2 regions of the Pseudarthrobacter sp. lyk4-40-TYG-27 genome follow, and region 1 is predicted to be linked to the other one. Evidence: riboswitches for the same ligand, from Rfam matches in the RefSeq annotation. Region 1 holds a riboswitch; the other holds the start of a gene.

Region 1 (15,699 bases):
CAAACCGCCGTTCTTCTGGGGGCGGGACAAGGCGGACCTGGTGATCAATGAGGACGCCACTGCCTACACCGCCGAGTGGCTGGCTGCCAACACATTGCTGACGGCCCGGACCTACCCGGGCATGGGGCACGCCATGTCCAAAGCCGAGATGGTGGACATCAGCGCATTCCTGCGCCACTACGTGCTGCGCTGAACTCCGCCCGGTGCTGCCGGGCCGGGAAAAAACAGTTGCCAGTCAAATTTGCAAGCGCTTACACTCGTCTGTGGCCATGATCGGTCCTGCAGTGGGCGGACACGGAGATGCTGCTGTGCGCGTGCGCACGGGAGCCTCCTGTGGCCGCACCGGCGGGGCCGGCTGTCCGCAGACTGAAAGGACACCGCACCGCTGATGACACACCTCACGTCACCCGGGACTACCGACTGGACCGGCGCCGCCGCAATCCTGTTCGACCTCGACGGAGTACTGACGCCCACAGCCACAGTGCATGAGCGCGCGTGGCAGGAACTCTTCGACGGCTACCTGGCCTCGCATCCGGACGTTCCCGGGTACCGCGAAAGCGACTACTTCGACCATATTGACGGCAAGCCCCGCTTCGACGGGGTGCGGGACTTCCTTTCGTCCCGCGGTATCACCCTGCCCGAAGGCCCGCTCGACGACGACCCCGCCCACGAAACGGTCCAGGGCCTGGGCAACCGGAAGAACGGGATCTTCAACGACATCGTCAGCGCCGGCGTCGAACCTTTCGACGGCTCGGTGCGGTTCCTCGAAGCGGTGCTGGCGCAGGGACTCAAAGTCGCCGTCGTCTCGTCCTCCCGGAACGCGCCCGCCGTCCTGCAGGCGGCCGGGCTCAGCCATCACTTCCCGGTCGTGGTGGACGGGGTGGTTGCCGCGGAACAGGGCCTGCCCGGCAAGCCGAGCCCTGCCACCTACGAATACGCCGCGAAACTGCTGGACCTCTCCAGCGCCGAGTGCGTGGTGGTTGAAGACGCCGTGTCCGGGGTGCAGGCCGGACGGGCCGGATCGTTCCACTCCGTCATTGGGGTGGACCGGGGCGCCGGCCGGCAGACGCTCCTGGACGCCGGTGCCACCTTGGTGGTCAATGACCTTCAGGAACTCATCCCCTAAGCCGGTGATGCCCGTTCCCCCCGGGCTTCCGGTGCCGCTACCCCCCCCAGCGGCACCCATCCGAGCAGCGCATTCTCCCCGAATACCTCGTGCCCGCCCCCCGGCGGCACCCAGCAAGGCCAAAAGGATCCCCACCATGGCAGTCATTACCGCGGACCGCGAACGGTTCCCCGACACCCCCTGGCAACTCGTCGAAACCCGCCACGAGGCTGGTGGCGCAGGCACCCTCGAAACACTCTTTGCCCTGGGAAACGGGCACCTGGGTATCCGCGGCGCCCACTGGGCGGCGGCGGATGGCGGCCTGCCCGGCAGCTTCATCAACGGGCTGCATGAAATTTGGGACATCAAGCACGCGGAAAACGCCTTTGGCTTTGCCCGGACCGGGCAACGCATCATCTACGTTCCGGATGCCAACAACTTCGCGGTGGTGGTGGACGGCGAAAGCCTCAGCCTCGCCGAGTCCGAGGTCCTGGAATACCGGCGCGCCGTGGACTTTTCCACCGGAATCTACGAATGCCGCATCACCTGGCAGTGCCGTTCCGGGGCCGCCGTGACCACCACTGAACGGCGCGCCGTCGGCTTCGAGTCCCGCGGCTGCCTCGGCATCTCGCTGGAAGTGGCCACGGACCGGCTGGTTTCGCTGGACGTCACCTCCCAGGTGATCAACCGCCAGGACCAGCCGGTGGAGGACCACTCCGTGCACGATCCGCGCCGGTCCGGCCGCCACGCCGGACGGGTACTGCTGCCCGTAAACCTTGACGGCGGCGACGGTTCGCTGCGCCTCTCGTGGGAGGCCGCAGAATCAAAGCAACGGGTGGGCCTGGCCGTGGACCACTGGACCTCTGCGGGGCACCAGCCCTTCGAAACCCTGGTGGACCAGGATGACAGCAGCGTCCGGTATGTCCTGGCAGTGGAGCCGGACGAACCCTTCCGGCTGGAAAAGAGCGTCAGCTACGCCGCCGGCCGCCGCGTCCAGGACCCGAACGTCGATGCAGCCGCGGTGGCCGAGGAAGCCCTTCGTCCGGTGAACGAGATCTTCGCCGAGAGCATGGCCCACTACCGCGGCTACTGGGCAACGTCCGACATTGTGGTGGGCGGCGGCAGCCCGGGGCTGCAGCAGGCCATCCGGTGGAACCTCTTCCAGCTTGCCCAGGCGACGGCCCGCGCCGATGTTGCCGGCATTCCCGCCAAGGGAGTTACCGGCTCCGGCTACGAGGGGCACTACTTCTGGGACCAGGAGGTGTACCTGCTGCCCTACCTCACCTACACCAACCCCGACGGCGCGCGGCAGGTCCTGGAGTTCCGCCACGGCATGCTGCCAGAGGCCAAGATCCGCGCCAAGGAACTGAGCGTTGATGGTGCACTCTTCCCGTGGCGCACCATCAACGGACTCGAAGCAAGTGCCTATTACGCTGCCGGAACGGCCCAGTTCCACATCGCGGCCGCGATCGCCTTCGCCACCAACAGGTACCTCTGGGCCACCGGCGATGCCGCCTTCCGGGACGGAATGGGTGCCCAACTGCTCATCGAGACGGCCCGGATGTGGATCTCCCTGGGCTTCTTCGGCAAGGACGGCCTTTTCCACATCCATGGGGTCACCGGGCCCGACGAATACACGGCCGTGGTGAACGACAACCTCTATACGAACGTGATGGCCCGTTTCAACCTGCGGGTCGCCGCGGCGCTGGACCACCCCGGGATCGACGACGCCGAGCGGGAGCTCTGGGAGCAGGCCGCCAACCGGATGCAGCTGCCCTTCGATGAGGACCTGCAGGTGCACTCCCAGGACAACGACTTCATGACCCTGGAAGCCTGGGACTGGACCACCCCGCGGTCCAAGTACCCCCTGCTGCTGCACTTCCACCCGCTGGTGATCTACCGCCACCAGGTCCTCAAGCAGGCGGACACGGTCCTGGCCATGTTCCTCCAGTGGCAGGACTTCACGGCACGGGAGAAGCAGCGGGCCTTCGACTTCTACGATCCCATCACCACCGGCGACTCCACCCTGTCCGCCTGCGTGCAGGGGATCATGGCGGCCGAGGTGGGGTATTCAAAGGAAGCCCTGGACCACTTCACCAGTGCCGCGTTCATCGACCTGGACGACACCCACGGCAATACGATCGACGGCGTCCACATCGCCTCCACCGGCGGCGTGTGGTCCTCCCTGGTGTGCGGCTTCGCAGGCTTGCGGGACCAAGGGCCGGTCCCGTTCTTCGATCCGCGCCTGCCCGCGGAGTGGGATTCGCTGGCCTTCCACCTGAAGGTCAGGGGCCGGCTGCTGCTGGTCCAGCTCGCGTCCGGTTCCATCACCCTCACCGTGCAGGAAGGCGAACCCCTGGAAGTTGACGTCAGGGGCCAGCGGGTCCTCGCGGCCGCGCAGGGCGTACAGGTCCCGCTGGAGCCGGTGGCCATTCCTGAACCGACGGTCTTCCCCAGCGGCCTTCCGACGGCGAGTATCCCGGTGGTCCGCGGCCACAGCTAGGCCCCTGCCGGGCACCCGGGTGGGTCCGACGGCGGGAGGAGACGGTGGTGCGCCCGCCGCCCTAGTCTCCTGCCGTCGTCGCCCGTTCCACCTGGAGTGCCGCGTCCAGCGGGTGCGCGCGATCATCGCGGGACATGTTGGCGGCTGCCATGGCCACCACCGCCACGATGGGGCACACGCCGCCGGCCACGAGGAAGATCAGCCAGATGGGCAGTACCTCCGCCGCCGGTCCTGCCAGCGCCATGGAGACCGGCATCAGGGCCAGCGACACAAAAAAGTCCAGGCTGGAAATCCTTCCCAGCAGGTGCGGCGGCACGCGTCTCTGGAGCAGGGTGCCCCAGATGACCATGCCGACGCTGCCGGTGGCACCGAACACGAGGAGGGCCGCCCCGACCGCCCAGAAGTTGTCCATCACGCCGATCGCGGCCAGGGGGAGGCTGCCGGCACCCCAGGACACCATCATGACCGTGAGGTACCGCCGCGGCAGCCGGAAGGACGCGGTGAGCAGCGAGCCCAGGGCAGCGCCGACGCCCATGATGGCGAGCAGGAACCCGAACGCGCTGGAATCCCCGCCGAGCTGGTCGCGGACCACAAACGGGAGCAGCACCTCGATGGGGCCGATCAGGAACAGCACCGAGATGCAGGCCCACAGGAGTGTCCACAGGAGCCAAGGGGTGCGCACGGTGTAGCTGACGCCCTCACGCAAGTCCCGGATGAAGGATTGCCGACGGCGTTCCGCGCCTTCCGCCGCTTCCCCGCCTTCGCCGCGGGTGTCCGGGCGTTCCTGGGGGCGCAGGAAGTTCAGGATGACGAAAGCCGCGAAGTGGCAACCGGCAACCGCGGTTACTGCGTGCGACGGCGAGAGCGCTGCCACCAGGACGCCTGCCGCCGCGGGCCCGGCCGCCTGTTGCAAAACCGGCCGCATGGACCCTTCCATGCCGTTGGCCGCCAGCAGGTCCTCCGGTGGCAGGATGCGCGGCAGGATGGCCGAGTACGCCGGGAAGAAGAACGCCGCACCCACCCCCAGCACGAACGCGCCCACCGCCACGTGCCACAATTCCAGCCAACCGGCGATCGCCAGCCCGCTGATGGCGGCGATCACGGCAAGGTTGGCGCCTTCCACGGCGATGATGAGGCGGCGCTGGGGGACCCGGTCGGCCGCGATCCCGCCGGCCAGGACGAAGGCCACCAGGCCAACGCTGCCCGCCGCTGCCACCAGGGAGAGGTCCAATGGGCCGCCACCCAGGTGGATCACCTGGTAGACCATGGCCACGGCCCACATCCCGGACCCGAAAATCGAGATGGCCAGGGCCGCAATCAGCACACGGTACTCGCGATGGGCAAACGGCCGCAAAGCTTTGGGCGTGGGCATAGGCCAAGTCTAGGGGGGTTCCGGCCGGGACAACCACCCTGGCCGGGCCGGCCGAACCTCGTCCTGGATTACCCGGCCAGGAGGGTGCTGGCTTCCTGGCGGGTGGTGCCGGAGTCCTGGATGCCGTCGGCGATGTGGGCGAGTTCGGCGGGGATGTCGCGGCCTTTTTTGCGCATGGCGGTGGCCCAGAGGCGGCCGGCGCGGTAGGAGGAGCGGACCAGGGGGCCGGACATGACGCCGAGGAAGCCGATGTCCTGGGCCTCGTGCTGGAGGTCCACGAATTCCTGGGGTTTGACCCAGCGGTCCACGGGGAGGTGGCGTTCGGAGGGGCGGAGGTATTGGGTGATGGTGATCAGGTCGCAGCCGGCTTCGTGGAGGTCGCGGAGGGCTTCGGAGATTTCCTCGCGGGTTTCGCCCATGCCCAGGATGAGGTTGGATTTGGTGACCATGCCCAGGTTGCGGCCCTGGGTGATGACGTCCAGGGAGCGGTCGTAGCGGAACGCGGGCCGGATCCGTTTGAAGATCCGGGGCACGGTTTCGACGTTGTGGGCGAAGACTTCGGGGGCGGAGTCGCAGATCGCTTTGATGTGGTCGGGGTTGCCGGAGAAGTCGGGGATGAGCAGTTCCACGCCGGTGCCGGGGTTCAGTTCGTGGATCTTGCGGACGGTTTCGGCGTAGAGCCAGACGCCTTCGTCTTCGAGGTCGTCGCGGGCCACGCCGGTGACGGTGGCGTAGCGCAGTTGCATGGACTGGACGGAGCGGGCCACCTTGGTGGGTTCGAACATGTCCATAGGGGAGGGTTTGCCGGTGTCGATCTGGCAGAAGTCGCAGCGGCGGGTGCATTCGGACCCGCCGATCAGGAAGGTCGCTTCCTTGTCTTCCCAGCATTCGAAGATGTTCGGGCAGCCGGCCTCTTCACAGACGGTGTGCAGGCCTTCCTTTTTGACCAGGTTCTTCAGCCCGACGAACTCCGGGCCCATCTGGACCTTGGCCTTGATCCATTCCGGCTTCCGCTCCACCGGAACGGCAGCATTGCGCTGCTCGATCCGCAGCATCTTCCGGCCTTCAGGTGCCAATGTCATCGTTGTTCCTTTGTTTGCTCGAAGGGGGGCCGACAGGCTCAACGACCGTTCGCTGAGCCTGTCGGAACCAGGGTCAGGACAGGGGTGCGATGCCTGGGTAGAGCGGGTGGGCTTTGGCCAGGGCCTCGACGCGGTGACGGAGCCCGGAAAGGTCCGCGCCGGCGTCGGCCGTCAATGCCTCGGCGATGATGTCCGCAACCTCCCGGAAGGCGTCCTCGCCGAACCCGCGGGTGGCCAGCGCCGGGGTGCCGATGCGCAGGCCTGAGGTGACCATGGGCGGGCGCGGGTCGAAGGGCACGGCGTTGCGGTTGACGGTGATGTCGATCGCGGCGAGCCGGTCCTCGGCCTGCTGTCCGTCAAGTTCGCAGTTGCGCAGGTCGACGAGGACCAGGTGCACGTCGGTGCCGCCGGAGACCACACTGATGCCCTTTGCGGTGACGTCCGGCTGGACCAGGCGTTCTGCCAGCAGGCGCGCGCCGGCGAGCACACGTTCCTGGCGTTCGCGGAACTCTTCGGTGGCGGCGATCTTGAAGGCCACCGCCTTGCCGGCGATGACGTGTTCCAGCGGGCCGCCCTGCTGTCCCGGGAACACTGCCGAGTTGATCTTCTTGGCGATGTCGGCGTCGTTGCTCAGGATGATCCCGCCGCGCGGACCGGCGAGGGTCTTGTGCGTGGTGGAGGTGGTGACGTGCGCGTGCGGCACCGGGCTCGGGTGAAGGCCTGCTGCGACCAGCCCGGCGAAGTGCGCCATGTCCACCATCAGGTACGCGCCCACGGAATCGGCGATCCGGCGGAACTCGGCGAAATCCAGCTGGCGGGCGTAGGCGGACCAGCCGGCCACGATGAGCTGCGGCTTGTGCTCCCGGGCCAGGCGTTCCACCTCGGCCATGTCGATGGTGTGGGTGTCCTCCCGGACCTGGTACGGCACCACGTTGTAGAGCTTGCCGGAGAAGTTGATGCGCATGCCGTGCGTGAGGTGGCCGCCGTGCGCCAGGTTCAGGCCCATGATGGTATCGCCGGGCTTGATCAGGGCGTGCATCACGGAGGCGTTGGCTTGGGCTCCGGAGTGCGGCTGGACGTTGGCGTACTCCGCGCCGAACAGGGCCTTCACCCGGTCGATCGCCAGTTGCTCGATCACGTCGACGTGTTCGCAGCCGCCGTAGTAGCGCTTGCCCGGGTAGCCCTCAGCGTACTTGTTGGTCAGGACTGAGCCTTGGGCCTGCATGACGGCGGCGGCCGTGTGGTTCTCGGAGGCGATCATTTCCAGGCCGTCGCGCTGGCGGCCAAGCTCGTCGTCGATCCTGGCGGCAACCTCAGGGTCCAGGACGGACAGGTCGGCGTTCAGGCTGGGGGAGGCCACCTGCTCGAAGGCGCCCACTTCTGCCGGGGCGCTCACAGCTCGCCGCCGTTTGCTGCGGCGTATTCCTCGGCGGACATGAGCGGGCCTTCCTCGGTGACGGACACCTTGAAGAGCCAGCCTGCACCGTAGGGATCGCTGTTGATCAGGGCGGGGTCCGAGACCACGCCGTCGTTGATCTCGGTGACCTCGCCGGTGACCGGGGCGTAGAGGTCGGAGACGGACTTGGTGGATTCCACCTCGCCGCAGGTTTCGCCGGCCGTGACGATGGAGCCGACCTCCGGCAGGTCCACGTACACGATGTCGCCCAGGGCGTCGGCCGCCACGGCGGAAATCCCGATCCCCGCAGGCCCGGATCCGTCCACAGCAACCCATTCGTGCTCGGCGGAGTATTTCAGTTCAGCTACAACTTTTGCCATGTGTGTTTCCTTGGGTTCGTGTTGAGAAAGTGAGAAAGCGTTGGGTTGATTCCCGCAACAAGTGAGCGGGCGTTGGGTCCTGCGGGTGCGGCCCCCCGGGCCGAACCCAGCCCCGGAAGCTACTTCTGGCGCTTGTAAAACGGGAGGGGGACCACTTCGAAGCGCTCGGGCTTTCCGCGGAGGTCGATGTCAAGGACGGTGCCGACTTCAGCAAATTCGACCTCGACGTAGGCCATGGCGATGGGGTATCCGAGGGTGGGGGAGGGCTGGCCGGAGGTTACTTCGCCCACCAGGGTGCCGTCCTTAAGGACGGGGTAATGGGCGCGGCCGGCGCGGCGTCCGGCACCCTTGAGGCCCACCAGCTTCTGCCCGATGGTTGATCCGACTCCGGCGGCCTTGATGGCTGCCAGGGCGTCCTTGCCCACGAAGTCGCCTTCCTTGGCCAGCGACACCACGGGGCCCAGGCCTGCCGCGTAAGCGTTGACGTAGCGGGAGAGTTCGTTGCCGTAGAGCGGCATCCCGGCTTCGAGGCGTAGCGAGTCGCGGGCGGCGAGGCCGGCGGGCACCAGGCCGGAGCCTTCGCCGGCCTGGAGCAGTGCCTCCCACAGCGCGGGCGCGTCCAGGTTGGGAACGTAGATCTCGAACCCGTCCTCGCCGGTGTAGCCGGTCCGGGCCACGAGCAGGTCTTGGACCGTGCCGTTGACGGCGATGCCCACCTCCACGGCGGCGTAGTACTTGAGCCCGGTGAGTAGTGCGTGCTGTTCGGCCGGGACCAGCGTCAGGAGGATCGCTTCGGAATTCGGTCCCTGGACGGCGATCAGCGAGGTGTTGGCGGAGGCGTCCTCCACAGTGACGTCGAAGGCGGCGGAGCGTTCCAGGAGTTCCTTGGCCACCACTGCGGCGTTGCCCGCGTTGGGCACCACCAGGTACCTGTCAACGCCTTCTTCGGGGGATGGCCGGCGGTAGGTAATGAGGTCGTCGATGATGCCGCCGTCTTCGTTGCAGATCAGCGAGTACTTTGCCTTGCCGATGGCGACCGCGGAGATCTTGCCCACCAGGGCGTAGTCCAGGAACGCGGCGGCCTCGGGGCCGGTCACCCAGACTTCTCCCATGTGGGAGAGGTCGAACAGCCCGGCGGCCTTGCGGACGGCGTGGTGTTCCGCGAGTTCAGACTCGTACTTGAGCGGCATCTGCCAGCCGCCGAAGTCCGTGAATGAGGCCCCGGCCTTCTTGTGCTGCTCGAAAAGAGCGGTGTAGTTCTCGGTCATGGGAATCAGTCTTCCAATCCGGTGATTGAGCTTGTCGAAGTCTCGAACGCTTCGAGGGGCGGGCAGGAGCAGACCAGGTTCCGGTCGCCGGCGGCGCCGTCGATCCGGCCGACGGGCGGGAAATACTTGTCCTGGCGGAGCGAGGCTACGGGGAAGGCCGCCTGCTCCCGCGGGTAGGCGCGGTCCCAGTCAGAGCTGACGACGGCGGCCGCAGTGTGGGGTGCGTTGCGCACCGGGGATGCCTCCAGGGTGATGTCGCCGCTGGCCACCTGCTGGATCTCGCCATGAATGGTGATCATGGCCTCGATGAAGCGGTCGATCTCGGCCAGGTCCTCGGACTCGGTGGGCTCCACCATCAGCGTGCCCGCGACGGGGAAGGACAGGGTGGGGGCGTGGAAACCGAAGTCGATCAGCCGCTTGGCCACGTCCTCGGCCGTGACCCCGGTCTTCGCGGTGAGTTCGCGCAGGTCCAGGATGCACTCGTGCGCCACCAGCCCGCCTTCGCCGGTGTACAGGACCGGGAAGTACTCGTTCAGGCGGGACGCGACATAGTTGGCCGCCAGCAGCGCGGACTTGGTGGCCTCGGTCAGGCCCTGCCCGCCCATCAGCTTCACGTACGCCCACGAAATCGGCAGCACCCCGGCCGAACCGAACCGGGACGCCGAGATCGCCACACCGTGCCCGGGCTCGTGCGCGGCTTTGTTCGCATCGCCCGGCATGAACGGTGCCAGGTGCGCCTTGGCGGCAACGGGCCCGACGCCGGGTCCCCCGCCGCCGTGCGGGATGCAGAAGGTCTTGTGCAGGTTCAGGTGCGAGACGTCGCCGCCGAACCGGCCCGGCTGGGCGAGTCCTACCAGGGCGTTCAGGTTGGCCCCGTCGATGTAGACCTGGCCGCCGGCAGCATGCACGGCGTCACAGACTTCGCGGACGTCCCCGTCGAACACGCCGTGGGTGGAGGGGTAGGTGATCATGATGGCCGACAGGACGTCCCGGTTCGCCTCGATCTTGGCCGTCAGGTCCTCGTGGTCGATCGTGCCGTCAGCGGCGGTGGCAACCACCACCACCTTCATCCCGGCCAGGACGGCGGAGGCGGCGTTGGTGCCGTGCGCCGAGGCCGGGATCAGGCACACGGTGCGCTGCTGCTCGCCCCGGGAGTGGTGGTAGCCGCGGATCGCGAGCAACCCTGCGAGTTCGCCCTGGGAGCCCGCGTTGGGCTGGATGGACACCTGGTCATACCCGGTGATCGTGGCCAGGTCCGCTTCCAGGCCGGCGATGAGTTCGCGCCAGCCCTCGGTCTGGGAGTCCGGGGCGAACGGGTGGATCGAGGCGAACTCCGGCCAGGAAATGGCCTCCATCTCGGCCGTGGCGTTCAGCTTCATGGTGCACGAACCCAACGGAATCATCGTCCGGTCCAGCGCCAGGTCACGGTCCGAGAGCTTCCGAATGTAACGCAGCAACTGGGGTTCAGACCGGTGCGTATTGAACACCGGATGCTGCAGGTAGGCCGAGGTGCGCAAAATAGTGTCGGGCAGTTCGAATCCCTGGGCATCACCCACCGGACCGGCGCCAAAGGCGACGGCGACGGCGGAAAGTGTTGCCGCCGTCGTCGTCTCATCAACGGAGACGCCCACCGTGTCCGGATCGATGAAGCGCAGGTTGATGCCGCGGGCTTCAGCGGCGGTGACCACCTTGGCGGCCTTGCCCGGAACGCTGACGGTGAGGGTGTCGAAGAAGGAGTCCGTGACCAGTTCGCGGCCCAGTGACGTGAGTGCTGTTGCCAAGACCCTGGCCTTGTTGTGGACGGTCTCTGCGATCGCCTTCAGCCCGTCGGGGCCGTGGTACACCGCGTACATGGACGCAACGATGGCCAGCAGCGCCTGGGCGGTGCAGATGTTGGACGTGGCCTTCTCGCGGCGGATGTGCTGCTCGCGGGTCTGCAAAGCCAGGCGGTAAGCGGGAACGCCGGCGTCGTCCTTGGACACCCCAACCAGGCGGCCGGGCAGGGAACGTTCCAGGCCCTTGCGGACAGCCATGTAGGCGGCGTGCGGCCCCCCAAAGAACAACGGCACACCAAAGCGCTGGGCCGAGCCAACGGCAATGTCCGCGCCCTGCTCGCCCGGAGGTGTGATCAGTGTCAGGGCCAGCAGGTCCGCAGCCACGGTGACCAGCGCGCCCCGGTCCTTGGCAGCGGTGATGACGGCGGACTGGTCCCATACGCGGCCGGAGGCGCCGGGCTGCTGCAGCACGACGCCATTGATGGCACCCTCCGGCAGGCCCTTGGACAGGTCCGCGACCTCCACCTCGAAGCCCAGCGCCTCCGCACGGCCCCTGACAATAGCGATGGTCTGCGGAAGTACGTCGATGTCCAGGACAGTCTTGCCGTCCTTGGCTGCCGCGGACTTGTTGGCGCGGCGCATCAGGAGCACGGCCTCGGCCACGGCGGTGGCTTCATCCAGCAAGGAAGCGTTGGCTATCGGGAGCGCCGTCAGGTCCTGCACCATGGTCTGGAAGTTCAGCAGCGCCTCAAGCCGGCCCTGCGAGATTTCCGGCTGGTAGGGCGTGTAGGCGGTGTACCAGGCCGGGGATTCCAGGATGTTGCGGCGGATCACCGGCGGCGTCACGGTGTCGTAGTAACCCTGGCCGATCATCTGGACGGCAGTCTTGTTCTTGGCGGCAAGCTTCCGCAGTTCCGTGAGGACTTCAACCTCGCTGAGGGCGTCGGCCAGCTTGAGCGCAGTTTCCTGCCGGATGGACGCGGGGACGGCCACGTCAACCAGGCCGTCCACGCTGTCGTAGCCCACGGCCTTGAGCATGGTGTCGACGTCGGCCTGGCGGCGCGCGCCGATATGGCGGTCCACGAAGGATGTTGGAAGCGACTGAATCGTCATGAGGAACTCCAGGTCTGGCCGGCCAGGGTGGCACGGCGTGGGATGGGTTCCTCCCCGCTCTGTATTGGACCTGAGAGATTCCGCGTTGCCTGCTGGCGGCAGGGGACGCTTGCACCGTCGGTGAACCAGGCCGGAGCCTGGTTGCTTTCCAGAGTCGCCTCGCCGTGACGGTACATGGGCCTGAGAGATTCCTGGGGAGGATTTGCTCCTACGGCGCCTGCCCGGTGATTCGCCGGGAGGACTCTCCCGTCACAGCTCGAAAGGCTTATTCAAATGTGGGTGATTCGGCTCACAAGGTATCGGGACGAACCCGTCATTGGCAAATCGGCCAGGTTCGGTGAGGGGCTTGACTGGGCGCGTGATGCCTTCGTTCCCGCTTGTGTCGGAAGGGGTTTGACATTCGATCGTGACGGACACCACACTGAACCCGGGATTGGCGCCGCCGGTGGCTGGCTCAGCGTATCCGGAGCGGCCTACCAGTCGGCGCCTGTCCCGTGCATGCCCGGCGGCGGCCCAAAAAGCCGCCGACCTCCAACTGAATACGCCTTCGACCTGCGGCGGGAGAGTCCTGCCGGGTACACCCAGCAGGCGCCGTAGGAGCAAACCCTCCCCAGGAAACTCTCAGGCCCACGTACCGCCGCGGACAGGCAACTCTGGAAAGCAGCCGGGCATGACCTTGGCTCACCGACGGTGCAAGCGGCTTTGGCTGCGGAAACTCTCAGGTCCACAACAGAGCGGGGAGGAACCAAATCTTTGCGGCTCCAAAAGCCGCTTTATCGATGGAGTTCCTCATGGCGATTCATCCCCCCACGTCCAACAGCGAACCAGCCCGCGGCCAGGGTGCTGCCACGGCGGCCCGCAGCGGGCCTCCCCACCTGGAACGGCAACTCACCAACCGGCATATCCAGCTCATCGCCATTGGTGGCGCGATCGGCACAGGCCTGTTCATGGGTTCCGGCAAGACCATTTCCGCCGCCGGACCTTCCGTGATCTTCGTGTACATGATCATCGGCTTCATGCTTTTCTTCGTCATGCGGGCCATGGGCGAGTTGCTGCTGAGCAACCTGAACTACAAGTCCTTCAGTGATTTCGCCGCCGACCTCCTGGGTCCGTGGGCAGGCTTCTTCACCGGGTGGACGTACTGGTTCTGCTGGGTGATCACCGGAATCGCGGACGTCATCGCCATCGCCGGGTACTCAAAAGAACTTTGGCCGGCGCTGCCGCTTTGGATCCCGGGCCTGGCCACGGTGGGCATCCTGCTGCTGCTGAACCTCGCCACGGTCAAGGCGTTCGGCGAGACAGAGTTCTGGTTCGCCCTCATCAAGATCGTCGCCATCGCGGCCCTGATCATCGTGGGACTTTTCATGATCTTCACCGGTTTCCAGAGCGACGCAGGCACGGCTAGCTTCACCAACCTGTGGAGCCATGGCGGGTTCTTCCCCAATGAGTTCATGGGCTTTGTGGCCGGATTCCAGATTGCAGTATTCGCCTTCGTGGGCATCGAACTGGTGGGCACCACCGCCGCCGAGGCCAAGAATCCCGAGCGCACGCTGCCCAGGGCCATCAACGCCATCCCCGTCCGCGTGCTGCTCTTCTATGTCGGCGCGCTGGTCATCCTCATGGCAGTCACCCCGTGGACCCAGTTCGCCGCCGGCCACAGCCCCTTCATCGGGATGTTCTCCCTGGCCGGCCTCGGCGCCGCGGCCACGGTGGTCAACCTGGTGGTCCTCACTTCGGCGATGTCCTCTGCGAACTCCGGCATCTACTCCACGTCCCGCATGGTCTTCGGCCTGGCCCAGGAAGGCGACGCCCCCGGTGTCTTCAGCCGGCTCTCCACGAGGAAGGTGCCCAGCAACGCGCTGTTCCTGTCCTGCGTCCTGCTGCTGTCCGGCGTCGTACTCATGTATGCGGGCCAGGATGTTGGCATGGCCTTTGAAATGGTGACCACCGTGTCCGCCGTCTGCTTCGTCTTTGTCTGGTCGATCATCCTCGCGAGCTACATCTCTTTCCGGCGTCGCCGCCCGCACCTGCACGCGGCCTCGAAGTTCAAGATGCCCGGTGGCATCCCCGCCGTGTGGGTGGTGTACGCGTTCTTCGCCTTCGTTCTCTGGGCCCTGACCACCCAGCCCGACACGCTCGCTGCCCTGCTGGTGACTCCCGTCTGGTTCGTCATCCTCGGCGTGGCGTGGGCCATTCTCCGGCGCCGTCCCGCGCACCTGGCCCGCTTCGAGGTCTTCCGGGCCGAGCTTCGGGCCGACGAGGCCGCCGGTCGCCGCGGCGAACGCGCGGACGCAGAAGAGCCGGCCCAAAAAGTGTAAGCATGCTTAGTGTTTATCCACTTAGGATGGGATGACACGGCAGCCACGCGCTGCAGGTCGATTTGAATGAAGGTGACCATGGCCCGGCGCAGCAACCCCGCACTCCGTATCGCACAGGAAACCGCCCATAACGCGATGTTTGACGCCCAGGGCAAGCCCAAGCCCGGCGTTCACAACATTATCCTGAAGGCCGTGCAGATCCAGCGGCCTTTGGTGGTGGGCTACATCCGGAGGCTCCAGAAGAAGCATCCGCGGGCAACAGCCGCGCAGTTGGCAGACATCGCGGAACGCGACTACCTCCGGGCTGTCGCCGGAGGAGGCGCCCTGGTGGGTGCCACCGCCGTCGTCCCCGGCGTTGGAACCGTGGCGTCGCTGGGACTTTCCGCGGCCGCCACAGTTGGCTTCCTGGAAGCCACGGCCCTTTACGCAACGTCGCTGGCTGAACTGCACGGCATCAGGCTGACCAACCCGGAGAAAGCCGGCACCATGGTCATGGCCATCATGCTCGGCGAAGAGGGCACTGCGCTGCTGGGGACCCTCAGCGGCCAGGCAGCCGGCAACAGCGCAGGCAATGCCTGGGGGAGCGTGCTGTCCAAGTCGATGGTGGTGCCGGGATTCGGGAGCGTCCGTAAGCGGATCCAGTCGGCCTTCCTGAAGAACCTCCTGAAGCGGCAGGGCACTGCGTTATTTGGCCGCGCCCTGCCCTTCGGGATAGGGGCTGTTGTGGGTGGAGCCGGTAACCTCATGATGGGCCGCGCAGTGGCCAGGAACGCCCGCGAGGCTTTTGGGCCGATGCCGGACACCATTCCCGGCGAGCTGACCGCCGCTGCCGCGCCGGACAACCTGACGCTGGAAGGCAACACACTTGGATCTCAACGCTGACGTAGGGCAATCATTCGGCTCCTGGACGGCAGGAGGCGATCCGGCGATGTTCCAGGTGGCCACGAGCGTAAACGTGGCGTGCGGCCTCCACGCCGGTGACCCCATCACCATGCTGGACAGCTGCAGGGCCGCCTACGAACTGGATGTCACCGTCGGGGCCCACCTCGGCTACCGCGATCTGGCCGGCTACGGCCGCCGCGCGCTGGACATGAGTTTTGATGAGCTCTTCGGTGACGTGCTGTACCAACTGGGGGCGCTCGACGGCGTAGCGCATGCGGTGGGTGCCTCTGTGGACTACGTCAAGCCTCACGGAGCCCTGTATGAAGCGGTGATCCATGACGCCGAGCAAGCCTCCGCCGTGGTGGCGGCCGTCAACGCCTACGATCCCGGCCTGCCCATCCTGGGCTTCCCCGGCTCGGAGCTGCTCAAGCAGGCCAAGGAAGCGGGGCACCCGGTGTTCGTCGAGGCCTTCGCCGACCGTGCCTACCGCGCCGATGGCAGCCTG
Region 2 (15,699 bases), on a different contig from region 1:
GGACAAGGGCCACCGCGCCCACGATTTTTTTGATTCTCACCATTTTCTCCTTCCGCGGCAGCACTGCCGCGAAGTGTTATTGGACGAGGCAGCAGCGATGCTCCCTGGTCCTGGCCACATTGTTGATGTGTCGGTTCAATATAGACTGATTTGTGAACGCTAACAAGAGGCGGCTATCAAGTGCATGAACCTGCTTCAATTTCATTGACTTCTGCTTTGTTAGCGTTCACACTTGCTGCAGCGCTTAGCTCGACCGTGACCCCTAGACAACCCCGGCAATGAGGCCCCTGCCTCCCGGGCGGAGGCAACCGAATGCCAGATACATCCTTCAGTTCCAACCCTGACCTCTGCGTCGTCGGCGTGGATTACGGAACCCTTTCCGGCCGTGCCGTGGTGGTGCGTGTCCGCGACGGCAAGGAACTTGGGAGTGCGGTCCATGCGTATCCGCACGCGGTGGTCACCGACGTCCTGCCACGTGACACAGCGGGCGACGACGGCGCGCGGCTTCCCGGGGAGTGGGCGCTCCAGGTGCCCAACGACTACCGGGAGGTGCTTCGCACTGCCGTCCCGGCAGCGGTGGCTGACGCCGGGATCGACCCGGCGGCCGTCGTCGGTATTGCCACGGACTTCACCGCCTGCACCATGGTGCCTGTCATGGCCGACGGCACCCCGCTGAACGAACTGCCGGGCTATGCCAACCGGCCGCACGCGTACGTGAAGCTGTGGCGCCACCACGCGGCGCAGGGGCAGGCCGACCGGATCAACCGGCTCGCCGCCGAACGGGGCGAGGACTGGCTTCCCAGGTATGGGGGGCTGATTTCCTCGGAGTGGGAATTCGCCAAGGGGCTGCAGCTTCTGGAAGAGGACCCCGAGGCCTACGCCGCAATGGACCGCTGGGTGGAGGCGGCGGACTGGATCGTCTGGCAGCTGTGCGGCAGGTATGTCCGCAATGCCTGCACGGCCGGCTACAAGGGCATCTACCAGGACGGGCGCTACCCCTCGGAGGATTTCCTGGCTGCCTTGAACCCGGAGTTCAAGGACTTCGTCAGCTCCAAACTCGAGCACACCATCGGTCGGCTGGGTGACGCCGCCGGCACACTGACCGCGGAGGCCGCAGCCTGGACCGGGTTGCCGGAGGGCATCGCCGTGGCGGTGGGAAACGTTGACGCCCATGTGACGGCCCCGGCAGCGAAGGCGGTGGAACCCGGCCAGCTGGTGGCCATCATGGGCACCTCCACCTGCCACGTCATGAACGGCACGGAACTGCGTGAAGTACCGGGAATGTGCGGGGCCGTTGACGGCGGCATCGTTCCCGGCCTGTGGGGCTACGAGGCGGGCCAGTCGGGCGTGGGAGACATCTTCGGCTGGTTCACGAAATACGGAGTCCCGCCCGAATACCACCAGGCGGCCGAAGCTGCCGGTCTGGGGATCCACGAATACCTCACCGAACTGGCCTCGCGGCAGGCCATCGGGGAGCACGGGCTGATAGCCCTGGATTGGCATTCCGGCAACCGCTCGGTCCTGGTGGACCACGAGCTCTCCGGCATCGTGGTGGGCCAGACGCTCGCGACCAGGCCCGAGGACACCTACCGCGCCCTTCTGGAAGCCACAGCCTTTGGAACGCGCACCATCGTGGACGCCTTCCGCGACGCCGGGGTTCCGGTCAAGGAATTCATCGTGGCCGGCGGCCTGCTCAAGAACAGGCTCCTGATGCAGATCTACGCCGATGCCACCGGCCTGCAGCTTTCCACTATCGGCTCGGAACAGGGCCCGGCCCTGGGGTCGGCGATTCACGCCGCCGTCGCGGCCGGCCACTATGCGGATATCCGCCAGGCCGCAGCGGCCATGGGCGCCGAACCCGGGGAGGTCTACACTCCAATCCCGGAAAACGTGGCCGCATACGAGGAACTCTTCCAGGAGTACAAAACCCTCCATGACTACTTTGGCCGGGGCAGCAACGACGTGATGCACCGGCTTAAGGCCATCCAGCGACGGGCCGCCAGTACGGTGCTGCCCGGTACCGGGTCCGCCGTCCACTCTGTCGTGGAGGTGTCCGCATGAGCGTCCGGCAGGGAACCGAAGCCGCAATCCTGGAAACCATCGCCCGGATCCGGGAAGACGTATGCGCCCTGCACGCAGAGCTAACCCGCTATGAACTGGTGGTGTGGACTGCGGGCAACGTCTCGGCCCGGGTGCCCGGCACCGACCTCATGGTCATCAAGCCGTCCGGCGTCAGCTACCAGGACCTGACCCCGGAGCAAATGGTCGTGACCGACCTGCACGGCACGCCGGTGAGGGGCACCAATGTGGGTGGCGGCGGCACGGTCGATTGGGGCAACCCGGCCCTGTCGCCGTCCTCGGATACTGCCGCGCACGCCTATGTGTACCGGCACATGCCCGAGGTGGGCGGGGTGGTGCACACGCACTCGACGTATGCCACCGCGTGGGCTGCGCGGGGTGAGGCCATCCCCTGTGTGCTCACCATGATGGGGGATGAGTTCGGCGGTTCCATCCCGGTGGGCCCGTTCGCGCTGATCGGCGACGATTCGATCGGCCACGGCATTGTGGAGACGCTGAAAAACTCGAACTCACCGGCGGTCCTGATGCAGAACCACGGCCCTTTCACCATCGGCAAGGACGCCCGTTCTGCCGTGAAGGCCGCCGTGATGTGCGAGGAAGTGGCCCGCACTGTCCATATCTCTCGGCAGCTCGGTGAACCCCTCCCGATCGACGCAGGCCATATCGACTCGCTCTACGCCCGCTACCAAAACGTCTACGGGCAGTAATCCCCAAACCTTTAACAGGAGTACGCATGAACACCGCAGCAAACACCACCCTGGACGGCTACGAGGTCTGGTTCCTCACCGGCAGCCAGCACCTCTACGGGGAGGAAGTCCTCAAACAGGTTGCCGCCCAGTCCCAGGAGATCGCCAACCAGCTGAACGCCAATTCCGCCGTCCCGGTGCGGATCGTCTGGAAGCCGGTCCTGACCGACTCGGATGCCATCCGCCGGACCGCGCTGGAAGCGAACGCCGATGACTCAGTCATCGGCGTGACGGCCTGGATGCACACCTTCAGCCCGGCCAAGATGTGGATCTCCGGCCTGGACCTCCTGCGCAAGCCACTGCTGCACCTGCACACCCAGGCCAACCGCGACCTGCCCTGGGCGGACATCGACTTCGACTTCATGAACCTGAACCAAGCCGCGCACGGCGACCGGGAGTTCGGGTACATCCAGTCCCGCCTTGGCATCGCCCGGAAGACCGTCGTCGGGCACGTCTCCAACCCCGAGGTGGCACGCCAGGTGGGTTCCTGGCAGCGCGCGGCCGCCGGCTGGGCCGCCGTCCGGACCCTGAAGCTGACCCGCTTCGGCGACAACATGCGCAACGTCGCCGTCACCGAAGGCGACAAGACCGAGGCCGAGCTGCGCTTCGGCGTCGCGGTGAACACGTGGTCCGTCAATGAGCTCGCGGACGCCGTGCACGGCGCGGCGGAGGCCGACGTCGACGCCCTGGTGGCCGAGTACGAGGACCTGTACGACGTGGTGCCGGAGCTCCGCGCAGGCGCGGCCAGGCATGAATCGCTGCGGTACGGCGCCCGGATCGAGCTGGGCCTGCGCAGCTTCCTCGAAGCCAATGGCTCCGCCGCGTTTACCACCTCCTTCGAAGACCTGGGGGCCCTCCGCCAACTGCCCGGCCTCGCCGTGCAGCGGCTCATGGCCGCCGGGTACGGCTTTGGCGCCGAAGGCGACTGGAAGACCGCCATCCTGGTGCGCGCCGCGAAGGTGATGGGTGCCGGCCTGCCCGGCGGCGCCTCCCTGATGGAGGACTACACGTACCACCTGGAACCGGGCGCGGAGAAGATCCTGGGCGCCCACATGCTGGAGGTCTGCCCCTCGCTCACGGCGTCGAAGCCGCGCCTGGAAATCCACCCGCTGGGCATCGGCGGCAAAGAGGACCCGGTCCGGCTGGTGTTCGACGCCGATGCCTCCCCGGGCGTCGTCGTCGCCCTGTCCGACATGCGGGACCGCTTCCGCCTGGTGGCCAACGCCGTCGACGTGGTTCCCCTGGACCAGCCGCTGCCCAACCTCCCCGTGGCCCGCGCGCTCTGGCAGCCGAAGCCGGACTTCGCCACGTCCGCCGCCGCCTGGCTCACCGCCGGCGCCGCCCACCACACCGTGCTCTCCACCCAGGTGGGCATGGAGGTGTTCGAGGACTTCGCCGAGATCGCCAAGACCGAACTCCTGACCATCGACGAGGGCACCACCATCCGCCAGTTCAAGAAGGACCTGAACTGGAACGCCGCCTACTACAAACTCGCCGGCGGGATCTGATTCCGTGGCGCAGCCCGGCTACCGGCCCCGGCGGCGGCTGCCAAGGCTTGAGGACGTGGCGGGGCTGGCCGGGGTCTCGCACCAAACCGTCTCGCGGGTGGTCAACAAGCACCCCAACGTCAGCAAGGAGACCCGGCACAAGGTGGAAGCGGCGATTGCCGAACTCGGCTACCGCCGCAATACAGCAGCACGCAGCCTGGTCACCCGGCGCTCGCAGACCATCGGCGTCCTGGGCAGCGAGTTGTCGCAGTACGGCCCGGCCAACACCTTGCTGGGAGTTGAACGGGCCGCCCGGGACGCGGGATATTTTGTCAGCGTCGCTGCGCTGCGGGAAGTCGCCAGGGACACCATCCTGGACGCGGTCAGGCACTTCCTGGACCAAGCGGTGGACGGGATCGTCGTGATTGTTCCGCACCTGGCCACGTTGGCGGCCTTGGCGGAACTCGCTATCGGAGTGCCGGTAGTGGCCGTGGGGTCCGACGGGAATGACGCCGTTGGCGGTGTCCGGGTGGACCAGCGCAAGGGAGCCGAACTGGCCGTCCGGCACCTCATAGCGCAGGGCCACCGCCGGATCGGGCATGTCGCCGGGCCGCAGGACTGGATTGACGCCGTGGCGCGGTCCGACGGCTGGCGTTCCGCCCTGGAAGCCGCCGGGCTCGAGGCGGATCTCCTGGTCGAGGGAGACTGGAGTGCGGGCAGCGGCTACGCCATTGGCCGTCGGCTGGCTGCTGACCGGCGCGCCACGGCCCTCTTCGTGGGCAACGACCAGATGGCATTGGGGATCCTGCGCGCCCTGAACGAAGCAGGCTTGGAGGTGCCGACGGACGTTTCCCTGGTGGGCTTCGACGACCAGCCCGAATCGGCATACTTCAGCCCTCCGCTGACCGTGGTCCGGCAGGACTTCGAAGAACTGGGCCGGCGCTGCATGGACATGATGCTCGGGGTACTCGGCGGTGCGGAAGGGCCCAGGACGCTGGTGGTGGAACCTGAGCTCATCCTGCGCAGCAGCACGGCCCCGCCCTGCTGAAGCAGCAGGAAGGCTGGAATTAATCCGGGGGAGACCGCCGCGAAACGTGGCCACAACAATTGCTGCGTAGGTTTCAGGCATGACGGCTACCTTGCTCACCCGGCTCCGCGACTGGGCCATTGCTACCTTTACCTGCGAATCAGAGTCCGAGGCCGCCGGCGCCATGGCCGATGCCACCCGGTGGGGGTGGCTTCCCGCCTTGAGTGGAGTCTCCGTCGGCGCCGACCATGCCCGCTCCGAACACCTGGGAAGGGTGTCCGGCGGCAACTGAATGTCTGCTTGGCCACACTATTGCGCCGGGGCCCGGATGATGCCCTAAACTGCTTCACTGAGGTGCCTGAAATGGCGCTGTGCAGCAACGAAAGTGAACATGCTAATGGCTACCGATTACGATGCTCCACGCAAGCAGGAAGAGGAGTCTCCCGCTGACTCCCTGGAGGCCCTCCAGGCGTCCCGGAGCGGCAACGCGCAGACCGCAGTCATCGATGTCGACGAGAATGACACCGCTGAAGGCATCGACCTCCCCGGCGCCGATCTGTCCAACGAGGAACTCACCGTCATTGTGGTTCCCGAGCAGTCCGACGAGTTCACCTGCTCGTCCTGCTTCCTGGTCCGCCACCGGTCACAGGTGGCCCGCGAAAAGGACGGCCTGAAGTACTGCCGCGACTGCGAAGGCTGAGCCCCACCCCTTCTTCCCGGCGCCGGTTGCCCCTCCGGGGCGGCCGGCGCTGCTGTGTCTCCGGCCGCCGTCGTTACCAAAATACCCCTCCGTGACAACGGAAAGGTGCCGTGCCCGGTTGGGGGCACGGCACCTTTTCGTGAACGCTTCGCCCTATTCCGGGACTACCAGGGCGGGCGTATCCTTCTTGAGCGTTTCGCCGCGGAAGAAGCCCGGGTGCGTGCGGGACATGACCAGCATGACGACGGCGCCCAGGGCCAGGATGCCTACGCCCAGGATGAACACAAGGCCCACGCCGAAGACCTCGGAACCGCTGCCGAACTCGGGCGCCAGGCTGTCCACGGCGGTCTGGACGAAGACCACGAACAACCCCACGCCGCCCACCACCGGGCAGACCAGCCTGAACACGAAGTGGCGCACGCTGTTGAACAGGCTGTGCCGGAAATACCAGGTGCAGGCCAGTGCGGTGAGGCCGTAGTAGAAGCAAATCATCAGGCCCAGCGCCAGGATGGTGTCGTTCAGGACGTTGTCGCTGACCACATGCATCACCGCGTAGAACCCGGCGGAGACGACGCCGGCAGCAATGGTGGCGAAGCCCGGCGTTGCGAACTTCCGGCTGATCCGGCTGAAGGGTTCCGGCAGGGCGCCGTAGTGGGCCATCGCCAGCAGGCTGCGGGACGGTGACATGAACGTGGACTGCAGGGAAGCGGCCGAGCTGGAGAGCACCGCCAGGGACATCAGGATGGCGAACGGGCCCATGATGGGAGAGGCCAGCGCCGTGAAGATGTTCTCGTGGTTCTCGGCGTTGTTCAAGCCGTTGCCGGTATCTCCCACGCCGGCGAACATCATGGTGGCGATGCTGACCAGGAGGTAGATGGCCAGGACGATGACCGCGGTGAGGGTGCCTGCCACGCCGGCGGTCTTTTTGCCGTTGGCGGTTTCCTCATTGACCGTCAGGCAGACGTCCCAGCCCCAGTACACGAAGATCGACAGGGAGATGCCGGCGGCAACCTGGCCGAAGGTCTCGATTTTGGTGACGTCGAACCAGTCCCAGCTGAACGGGATGGCGGTCTCCGAGGTGGACCAGTTGGCGAATGCCATGGCGACGAAGAGGCCCAGCACCAGCAGCTGGAATCCCACCAGGCTGTACTGCACCATTTTGGTGGTGTGCATGCCGCGGTAGCTGACCCAGACGGCCAGTGCCACGAACACGAAGCACGTGATGACGTTGAGCGCCTTGTTGTCCGCCAGGTCTGCCAGCTCGGCGGAGCCTGTGACCTGGGACAGGAAGAGATAGAAGAAGTCGACGGCGACGCCGGCCAGGTTGGACAGCACGATGATGTTGGCGGCCAGCAGGCCCCAGCCACCCATCCAGCCGATCCAGGGGCCGAACGCTTTGGTGACCCAGGTAAAGGTGGTGCCGCTGTCCGGGGAATCGGCGTTGAGTTCCCGGTAGGCGAGCGAGACCAGGATCATGGGGATGAAACCGATCAGGAAGATGACTGGCAGTTGGAGCCCGGCTTCGTTGACGGTGGGTCCAAGTGCGCTGGTAAGCGTGTAGGCGGGGGCAATGGTTGAGATGCCCAGGACGACGACGGCCAGCAGGCCGAGCTGCCCGCCCTTGAGTCCCTTGGCGCTGACGCCGCCCGTGGACGGTGCGTGGGCGTGGGGGCCGGATTTGGAGGTACTGGTGCGGATTGTCTCTGTCATGGCACCACTTTCTGAAAGGCTGTGAGACGGAGGTCACTATATGAATGGCGTTCATTTAGTATGAGGGTGCCGGCCCTGTGATGCAAGACGCAATATGAACCACGTTCGTTTATGACTGATTTCCACAATTAGTAAGCTCACTGAGAAATTTCCGGATTGCCGGCCGCGGGGCAGCCCACGGCTGGTAGCGTCAGCCATATTGGACCACTTGAGGAGGATGCATGAAAGCTTCACCGACACTGACCAACAACCTGCAGGCAGTCCTGGCCGACCTGATCGAACTCCACATCCAGGGCAAGCAGGCGCACTGGAACATCGTGGGCACCAACTTCCGCGACCTGCACCTGCAGCTCGATGAGATTGTTGACGCTGCCCGCCAGTTCGCCGACGATACTGCCGAGCGGATGCGCGCCCTGCACGCCCTCCCGGACGGCCGCAGCTCCACCGTTGCCGAAACCACCAGCCTGGCCCAGTTCCCTGACGGGCTGATCAGCACTGCGGACGCCATTGAGCGGATCGTTGCCGCCGTGGAAGCCGCCGTTGGCACCATGCGCAAGGTCCACGACGAGGTGGATGAGGAAGATCCCACCTCCGCGGACCTTTTGCACGAGTTCATCGCCCGGCTCGAGCAGTTTGCCTGGATGGTGCAGGCTGAAAACATGAAGCCAACCGCCAAGGTGACCACTGCCGACTCCAAGTAGGCCGAGCGTCCCGCACGTGGGCGCCCGGTACCGGAACTCATCCGGCACCGGGCGCCCTTTGCGGTCCCCGTGCGGTCAGGTGGCCTTGGGTACCTTCCGCAGCACGACGGCGGCGAGGACTGCCGCCGTCGCCATCAGTACCAGCCCAATTGCCGCCGTGATGTGCACGCCGGAATCGAACGCCGCCGCCGCAGCGTCGCGGACCGCGTCCGCCAGCGGGCCGGGCAGGGCGGCGGCCGCCTCCATGGCGCCGGCCAGCGTTTCCCCGGCGTTGTGCAGCGAGGCGCCCGGGAGCATGCCATCCAATCCGGCCGGGAGGCGCAGGTTGTGCTGGTAGGAGGCCGTCAGGATGGAGCCAAGGACGGCCGTCCCCAGCAGTGAGCCCACCTCGTAGCCGGTTTCGGAGATCGCCGCGGCGGCCCCTGACTTTTCCGGCGGCGCGGAGCCGAGGATGAGGTCATTCGAAATGGTTTCCGCCGTGCCCACGCCCAGCGCCAGGACCAGGAGCGCTGCCAGCAGCAGCGCGGGTCCGCCGTCGTGGTTTCCAAACGCCACCAGGGTGTATCCCGTGGCGCTGAACGCCAGCCCCGCCGCCACCACGTAGCCAGGGCGGACCTTGCGAACCAGCGGCACCACCACCAAGCCGGCCACCACCGTGGCTGCCAGCGCCGGAATCATCGCCACGCCCGCGGCTGACGGGCTCAGGCCCTCAAGGAGCTGGAGGTGCTGGGCAAGGAACAGGATGAAGCCGTTGAAGGAAAACAGGGCCAGGATGTTGGCGCTGATGGCCATGCTGAACACCCGGTTCCGGAACAACGACATATCCAGCAGGGGGTGTTCCAAGCGGTGCTGGCGCCGCACGAACACCACGCCCATCGCCACGCCGAACGCCATGCTGCCAAGGCCCGCCAGGCCCGGACCTTCGGTGGCAACATCCTTGATGCCGTAGACCATGGGGACCATCACCAGCATGGACAACAGGATGCTCGGGACGTCCACTCTTCCCGGCGACGGGTCCTTGGATTCCGGGATCAAAGTGCGGCCCAGTGCCAGCAGGGGAACCATCAGGGGCACCGCCACCAGGAACACGGCGCCCCACCAGAAATGCTCCACCAGCCAGCCGCCGAAGATCGGCCCCAAGGCTGCGCCGCCGGAGAATCCGGCAGCCCAGATGGCGACGGCCATCCGCCGGCGGTTGGGCTCCGGGAAGATGTTGCGGATCAGCGACAAGGTGGAGGGCATCAGCATCGCCCCGAAGAACCCCAGTGCGGCCCGTCCGGCGATCAGCCACTCCGCGGAGGGCGCAAAAGCCGTTGCGGCGGACAATCCGGCAAAGCCCGTGCTGCCGATAATGAGCAACCGGCGCCGCCCAATCCTGTCGCCAAGGCTTCCCATCGATACCAGGAGACCGGCCAATACCAGTGGATAAGCGTCAATAATCCACAACACGTGCACACCGGAGGGTTCCAGGGCGCGGGTGATGGCGGGCAGGGCGAATGTCAGGGCGGTATTGTCCACGGCGACGAGCAGCACCGGGAACATCAGCAGCCCCAGTGCGAGCCAGTCGGGCCGCGGGGGCCGCCCGGCCGCTCCGCCGCTGCGTGCAGGCGCCGAGGTCGAAGGGGAAGTCGTCATAAAATAAATATACCGTCCAGACGGTACAGTTTAAAACCTTGCCGTTTCCCTTTTCGACGCCGGCGGAGGGCATGATGGGAAGCATGCCCCGAAAGCCTGTAGCCCGTGATGCGGTCCTTGACGCCTTCGAAACCCTCTTGATCGACGTGGGGGAGCGGGCGGCCACGCTCGACGCGGTGGCCAAAAAGGCAGGCGTGTCCAAGGGGGGACTGCTGTACCACTTCCCCAACAAGGAAGCGCTCATCGAAGTGCTGCTGGACCGCCTGGACGGGCTGGCCAAAGAGGACGCCGACGCCATGGCCGCGGCCGCCGAGGGGGCGGCGGCCTACTTCATCCGCTCCTCCGTCTGGGCGGACACTCCGCTGGACCGGGCCATCGTTGCCGCCACCAGGCTGGCGGAAGTGGCGCACCAGGAAACGCGGCGCCGTTTCGCGGCCATCCAGCAGCGGTGGCTGGACGAGATCGCGGCCGACGTGGGGCCGGGGCTGGCCAAAGCGGTCTTGTATATGGGGGACGGGCTGTATTTCAACGCCATGTTGTCCGTGGGCCCGGCGCCGCAAGGGGGAGCGGCGGCTGACGTGGAGGAACTCCTGGCGGCCCTTGAGCGGCTTCGCAGGTAGCCTCCGCCATTTGCCGGGAAGGGTTGCGGCATAGGACAATGGAATGTTGTGAGGGCTGTCACCGGCCCGCATGATCCAGCACATGGCTGGTTTACAAGTGAATAGCCTTTGATCTGCGGCGGGAGAGTTCTGCCGGTGTACAGGCAGGCGCCGTAGGAGCAAATCCTCCCCAGGAATCTCGCAGGCCCCCGTACCGCCGCGGCGAGGCGCCTCTGGAAAGCAGCAGGCGGTTCCCATGACCCCCAATCGGGGATTCGGAGCCGGTGTGCTCACCGACGGTGCAAGCGGGTCCTGCCAGGCAGGCACCGCGGAAACTCTCAGGTCCAATACAGAGCGGGGAGGAACCCGAATCGCTGTGGCGTACCCTGCGCCGCCTGAGTAAATGGAGTTCCTTCGTGCCGGTTAGCCCAGCCTCCACCACTTTCGTCGACCGCCATATCGGTGCGCGCCGCCAGGCCGACGTCGATACCATGCTCAAAGCCGTTGGCTACGACACTGTCGACTCACTGGTTGACACCGCCGTCCCCAAGGTCATCCGTCAGGAATCTGCCCTTCGCCTGCAGGACGCCCTCAGCGAGGTTGAAGTCCTCACGGAACTGCGGAAGCTTGCCGCCAAGAACAAGACGGCAGTCCAGATGATCGGCCAAGGCTACTACGACACCGTGACGCCGCCGGTGATCCGCCGCAACATCCTGGAATCCCCGGCCTGGTACACCGCCTACACCCCGTACCAGCCGGAAATCTCGCAGGGCCGGCTCGAGGCACTGCTGAACTTCCAGACCATGGTGCAGGACCTGGTGGGACTGCCCATCGCCAACGCCTCGCTGCTGGATGAAGCCACCGCCGTGGCCGAGGCCGTGCTCCTGATGCGCCGCGCCAACAAGTCCGCGGCAGCGAAGGACGGCAAGACGGTCCTGGACATCGACGTTCTTCCGCAGACCATCGCCATCGTGCAGGGTCGCGCCGAGGCGCTGGGCTTCGAGGTGGAGGTCGCGGACCTGTCCAAGGGCCTGCCGGAGGGTGCCATCAATGGCGTCGTGCTGCAGCAGCCCGGCGCCTCCGGCCGGGTGTGGGACCAGTCCGCCGTCATTACCGCTGCCAAGGACCGCGGCGCGCTGGTTACGGTGGCTGCGGACCTGCTGGCCCTGACACTGATCACACCTCCGGGCGAGCAGGGCGCGGACATTGCCGTTGGCTCGGCCCAGCGCTTTGGTGTGCCGTTGTTCTTTGGGGGGCCGCACGCCGCCTACATGGCTGTCCGCAAGGGCCTGGAACGTTCCCTGCCCGGCCGCCTGGTTGGGGTGTCCAAGGACGACGCCGGCGTTCCCGCTTACCGCCTGGCTTTGCAGACCCGCGAGCAGCACATCCGCCGCGAGAAGGCCACGTCCAACATCTGCACCGCCCAGGCGCTGCTGGCCATCGTTGCGTCCATGTACGCGGTGTACCACGGCCCGGACGGGCTGAAGGCGATCGCGGAAACGACGCATGGCCACGCCCGTACCCTCGCCGCGGCGCTCAAGGCCGCCGGCCTGGATGTCCTGCACACTTCCTTCTTCGACACCCTGACGGTCCGTGTTGCCGGCCGTGCGTCAGCAGTGATTTCCGACGCCGAGGCCCGCGGCATCAACCTGCGGCCCATCGACGCCGACACCGTAGGCATCTCCCTCGACGAAACCACGACGCCGGCCATCGTCGCGCAGGTCGCCGACGTCTTCGGCGCCCCGGTTGCCGAGGGACACAGCGAGGGCCAGGGCTTTGGGCTGGAGGCCGGCGTCGAGCGTTCTTCCGACTACCTGCAGCATCCGGTGTTCAATACGCACCGGTCTGAAACCCAGTTGCTGCGTTACATTCGGAAGCTCTCGGACCGTGACCTGGCGCTGGACCGGACGATGATTCCGTTGGGTTCGTGCACCATGAAGCTGAACGCGACGGCTGAGATGGAGGCCATTTCCTGGCCGGAGTTCGCCTCGATCCACCCGTTCGCCCCGGACTCCCAGACCGAGGGCTGGCGCGAACTCATCGCCGGCCTGGAAGCGGACCTGGCCACGATCACCGGGTATGACCAGGTGTCCATCCAGCCCAACGCGGGCTCGCAGGGCGAGCTCGCAGGGTTGCTCGCGATCCGCGGCTACCACCACTCCCGGGGCGAGCAGCAGCGCACCGTGTGCCTGATCCCGGCCTCGGCGCACGGCACCAACGCCGCCTCCGCCGTCCTGGCCGGGATGAAGGTGGTGGTGGTGGCCACCGCCGCTGACGGGACGATCGACCACGAGGACCTGACGGCCAAGATCGAGGCGAACCGGGATGTCCTGTCGGCCATCATGATCACCTACCCCTCCACCCACGGCGTGTTCGACGGGGACGTCCGCGAAGTCTGTGACGCCGTCCACGCCGCCGGCGGCCAGGTCTACATCGACGGGGCCAACCTGAACGCCCTGGTGGGGCTGGCCCAGCCGGGCCGGTTCGGCGGGGACGTCTCGCACCTGAACCTGCATAAGACCTTCTGCATCCCGCACGGCGGCGGGGGACCCGGCGTCGGGCCCGTTGCCGCGAAGGCGCACCTGGCACCGTTCATGCCGGGCGATGCGAACAAGGCCGCCCATGAAGAGGGCCACGGGGTGGCGATCTCCGCGTCCCGGTTCGGTTCGGCCGGTGTGCTGCCGATCTCGTGGGCGTACGTGAAGCTGATGGGCGGTGAGGGCCTGACCGAGGCCACCAAGTCCGCGCTGCTGGCGGCCAACTACGTCGCGTCCCGCCTGAACGAGTACTTCCCGGTCCTCTACACCGGTGAAGGCGGGCTGGTGGCGCACGAGTGCATCCTGGACCTGCGCGAACTCACGGCGAAGACGGGAGTCACGGCCGAGGACGTGGCCAAGCGGCTGATCGACTTCGGTTTCCACGCCCCCACCCTTTCGTTCCCTGTCGCGGGCACGCTGATGGTGGAGCCCACCGAGTCCGAGGACCTGGCCGAGATCGACCGCTTCATCGAGGCCATGATCACCATCCGCAAGGAAAATGACCAGGTGGCCAACGGCGACTTCGCCGTCACCGACTCACCGCTGCGGCACGCACCCCACACGGCCGCCGCCGTCGTCTCCTCTGACTGGGACCGCGCCTACCCACGGGAGCAGGCAGCGTTCCCGGCCCACCACAAGCAGGACAAGTACTTCCCGCCCGTCGGCCGGATCGACGGCGCCGCCGGCGACCGCAACCTCATCTGCTCTTGCCCGCCCCTCGAAGCGTTCGAGGACAGCACAGCCGAGTTCGAGAAGTAGACCGCTCCGGTGGTTGAGCCGGCCGGCACCCGGTTTCGACCAGCTCAACCATCGCTCCCAAAGGACTTTCAATGACTGAGAAGTACACCGCGCTCTACGACGAGCATAAAAAGCTCGGCGCCTCCTTTACGGACTTTGGCGGCTGGCAGATGCCGCTGAAGTACAGCTCCGAACTGGCCGAACACCACGCGGTCCGCAAGGCCGCCGGGCTGTTCGACCTCTCCCACATGGGAGAAGTCTGGGTGACCGGCCCCGAGGCCGCCGCGTTCCTGGACTACGCCCTGGTGGGCAAGATCTCCGCCATGGCCGTGGGCAAGGCAAAGTACTCGCTGATCTGCAACGAAGACGGCGGCATCATCGACGACCTCATTACCTACCGCCGGCCGGCAGCGCCGGACGGCACCGACGTCTTCCTGGTGGTCCCCAACGCAGGAAACGCAGACACCGTCGCGGCAGCATTGCAGGAACGTGCCGCCCGGTTCGACGTGAAGGTGGAGGACGCCTCAGCCCGCACGTCACTGATCGCCGTCCAAGGCCCGGCAGCAGAATCGATCCTGCTGCGGCTGGTTCCGGCAGCCCGGCATTCCCTGGTGACAGGGCTGAAGTACTACGCCGCCGTCGAGGTCCCCTTCCTGGTGGGCGGTGCGGGCCTGGACCTGCTGCTGGCCCGGACCGGGTACACCGGCGAGGACGGCTTCGAGATCTTCGTGGACAACGGGGACGCCCCGGGCCTCTGGCAGGCGCTGATCGCCATTGCCGACGAGGGCCAGCTCACCCCCGCAGGGCTCGCTTCCCGCGACTCCCTCCGCCTCGAAGCAGGAATGCCGCTCTACGGCAACGAACTCTCGCTGGACGGCGACCCGTTCGCCGCCGGCCTGGGCGCCGTCGTCGCGCTGTCCAAAGAAGGCGACTTTGTCGGGAAGGCCGCGCTGGCAGCCAAGAAGGAAGCCGGTGCAGGCAGCACCTCCGGCCGCCGCCTCGTGGGGCTCAAGGGCCGGGGACGCCGGGCCGGCCGCGCCCACTACCCGGTCCTGAAAGACGGCGCCACCGTCGGTGAGGTCACCTCCGGCCAGCCTTCGCCCACTCTGGGCTACCCCATCGCCATGGCCTACGTCGACGTGGAGCATTCGGCGCCGGGAACTTCCCTCGAAGTCGACCTTCGCGGTAAGGCCGAACCCTTCGAAGTCGTCGGCCTCCCGTTCTACAAGCGCCAAAAATAGCGCCGGACAGCCGGGAGTTTCGCTTGACGAAACCCCGCCCCACCACCCGTTTTAGTTAGGAACCAATCGCATGGCTGTTGGCGTTTTTGATCTATTTTCGATCGGGATCGGGCCTTCGTCGTCTCATACTGTGGGGCCGATGCGGGCTGCCGCCGTTTTTGCGGAGGAACTCAAGGCCTCGGGGGTGCTGGCTCACGTGGCGTCGTTGCGGGTGGATTTGTATGGCTCGTTGGCGGCCACCGGTCATGGGCACGGGACGATGACCGCGATCCTGCTGGGCTTGGAGGGGTTTCATCCGGAGTTGATCCTCCCGGCGGAGGTGGAGGAGCGGCTGGCCGGCATTGCCGGGACCGGGACCTTGAACCTCGCCGGCGCCGTCCCGCTGCCCTATGGGGTGAAGGACATGGTGTTGCGGCCGTTAACCGTCCTGCCGCGGCACACGAACGGGATGACGTTCACCGTCACGGACGCTGACGGTGCCGTGGTGCATACCGCGACG

What was found. A riboswitch is a leader RNA that binds a small molecule or an ion and turns the genes downstream of it on or off. The one in region 1 is predicted to bind glycine.
Region 2: another riboswitch for glycine. It lies ahead of gcvP (aminomethyl-transferring glycine dehydrogenase); the one in region 1 lies ahead of cycA (D-serine/D-alanine/glycine transporter).

Annotation. Positions count from the first base shown of each region.
Region 1 is NZ_JARVSH010000003.1:1,194-16,892, reverse strand. It holds gene QRM96_RS04535 (alpha/beta hydrolase) at 1-193, shown strand, start outside; gene QRM96_RS04530 (HAD family hydrolase) at 389-1,126, shown strand; gene QRM96_RS04525 (glycoside hydrolase family 65 protein) at 1,263-3,608, shown strand; gene QRM96_RS04520 (MFS transporter) at 3,670-4,980, opposite strand; gene lipA (lipoyl synthase) at 5,049-6,062, opposite strand; gene glyA (serine hydroxymethyltransferase) at 6,136-7,458, opposite strand; gene gcvH (glycine cleavage system protein GcvH) at 7,455-7,838, opposite strand; gene gcvT (glycine cleavage system aminomethyltransferase GcvT) at 7,958-9,106, opposite strand; gene gcvP (aminomethyl-transferring glycine dehydrogenase) at 9,112-11,994, opposite strand; glycine riboswitch at 12,153-12,253, opposite strand; glycine riboswitch at 12,543-12,641, shown strand; glycine riboswitch at 12,642-12,737, shown strand; gene cycA (D-serine/D-alanine/glycine transporter) at 12,786-14,312, shown strand; gene QRM96_RS04485 (hypothetical protein) at 14,391-15,194, shown strand; gene QRM96_RS04480 (LamB/YcsF family protein) at 15,178-15,699, shown strand, end outside.
Region 2 is NZ_JARVSH010000002.1:19,841-35,539, forward strand. It holds gene chvE (multiple monosaccharide ABC transporter substrate-binding protein) at 1-43, opposite strand, end outside; gene araB (ribulokinase) at 313-2,061, shown strand; gene QRM96_RS03545 (L-ribulose-5-phosphate 4-epimerase) at 2,058-2,786, shown strand; gene araA (L-arabinose isomerase) at 2,813-4,333, shown strand; gene QRM96_RS03555 (LacI family DNA-binding transcriptional regulator) at 4,338-5,360, shown strand; gene QRM96_RS03560 (hypothetical protein) at 5,440-5,631, shown strand; gene QRM96_RS03565 (DUF4193 domain-containing protein) at 5,737-6,039, shown strand; gene QRM96_RS03570 (APC family permease) at 6,193-7,749, opposite strand; gene QRM96_RS03575 (Dps family protein) at 7,971-8,450, shown strand; gene QRM96_RS03580 (MFS transporter) at 8,526-10,085, opposite strand; gene QRM96_RS03585 (TetR/AcrR family transcriptional regulator) at 10,169-10,705, shown strand; glycine riboswitch at 10,815-10,911, shown strand; gene gcvP (aminomethyl-transferring glycine dehydrogenase) at 11,101-13,980, shown strand; gene gcvT (glycine cleavage system aminomethyltransferase GcvT) at 14,052-15,200, shown strand; gene QRM96_RS03600 (L-serine ammonia-lyase) at 15,271-15,699, shown strand, end outside.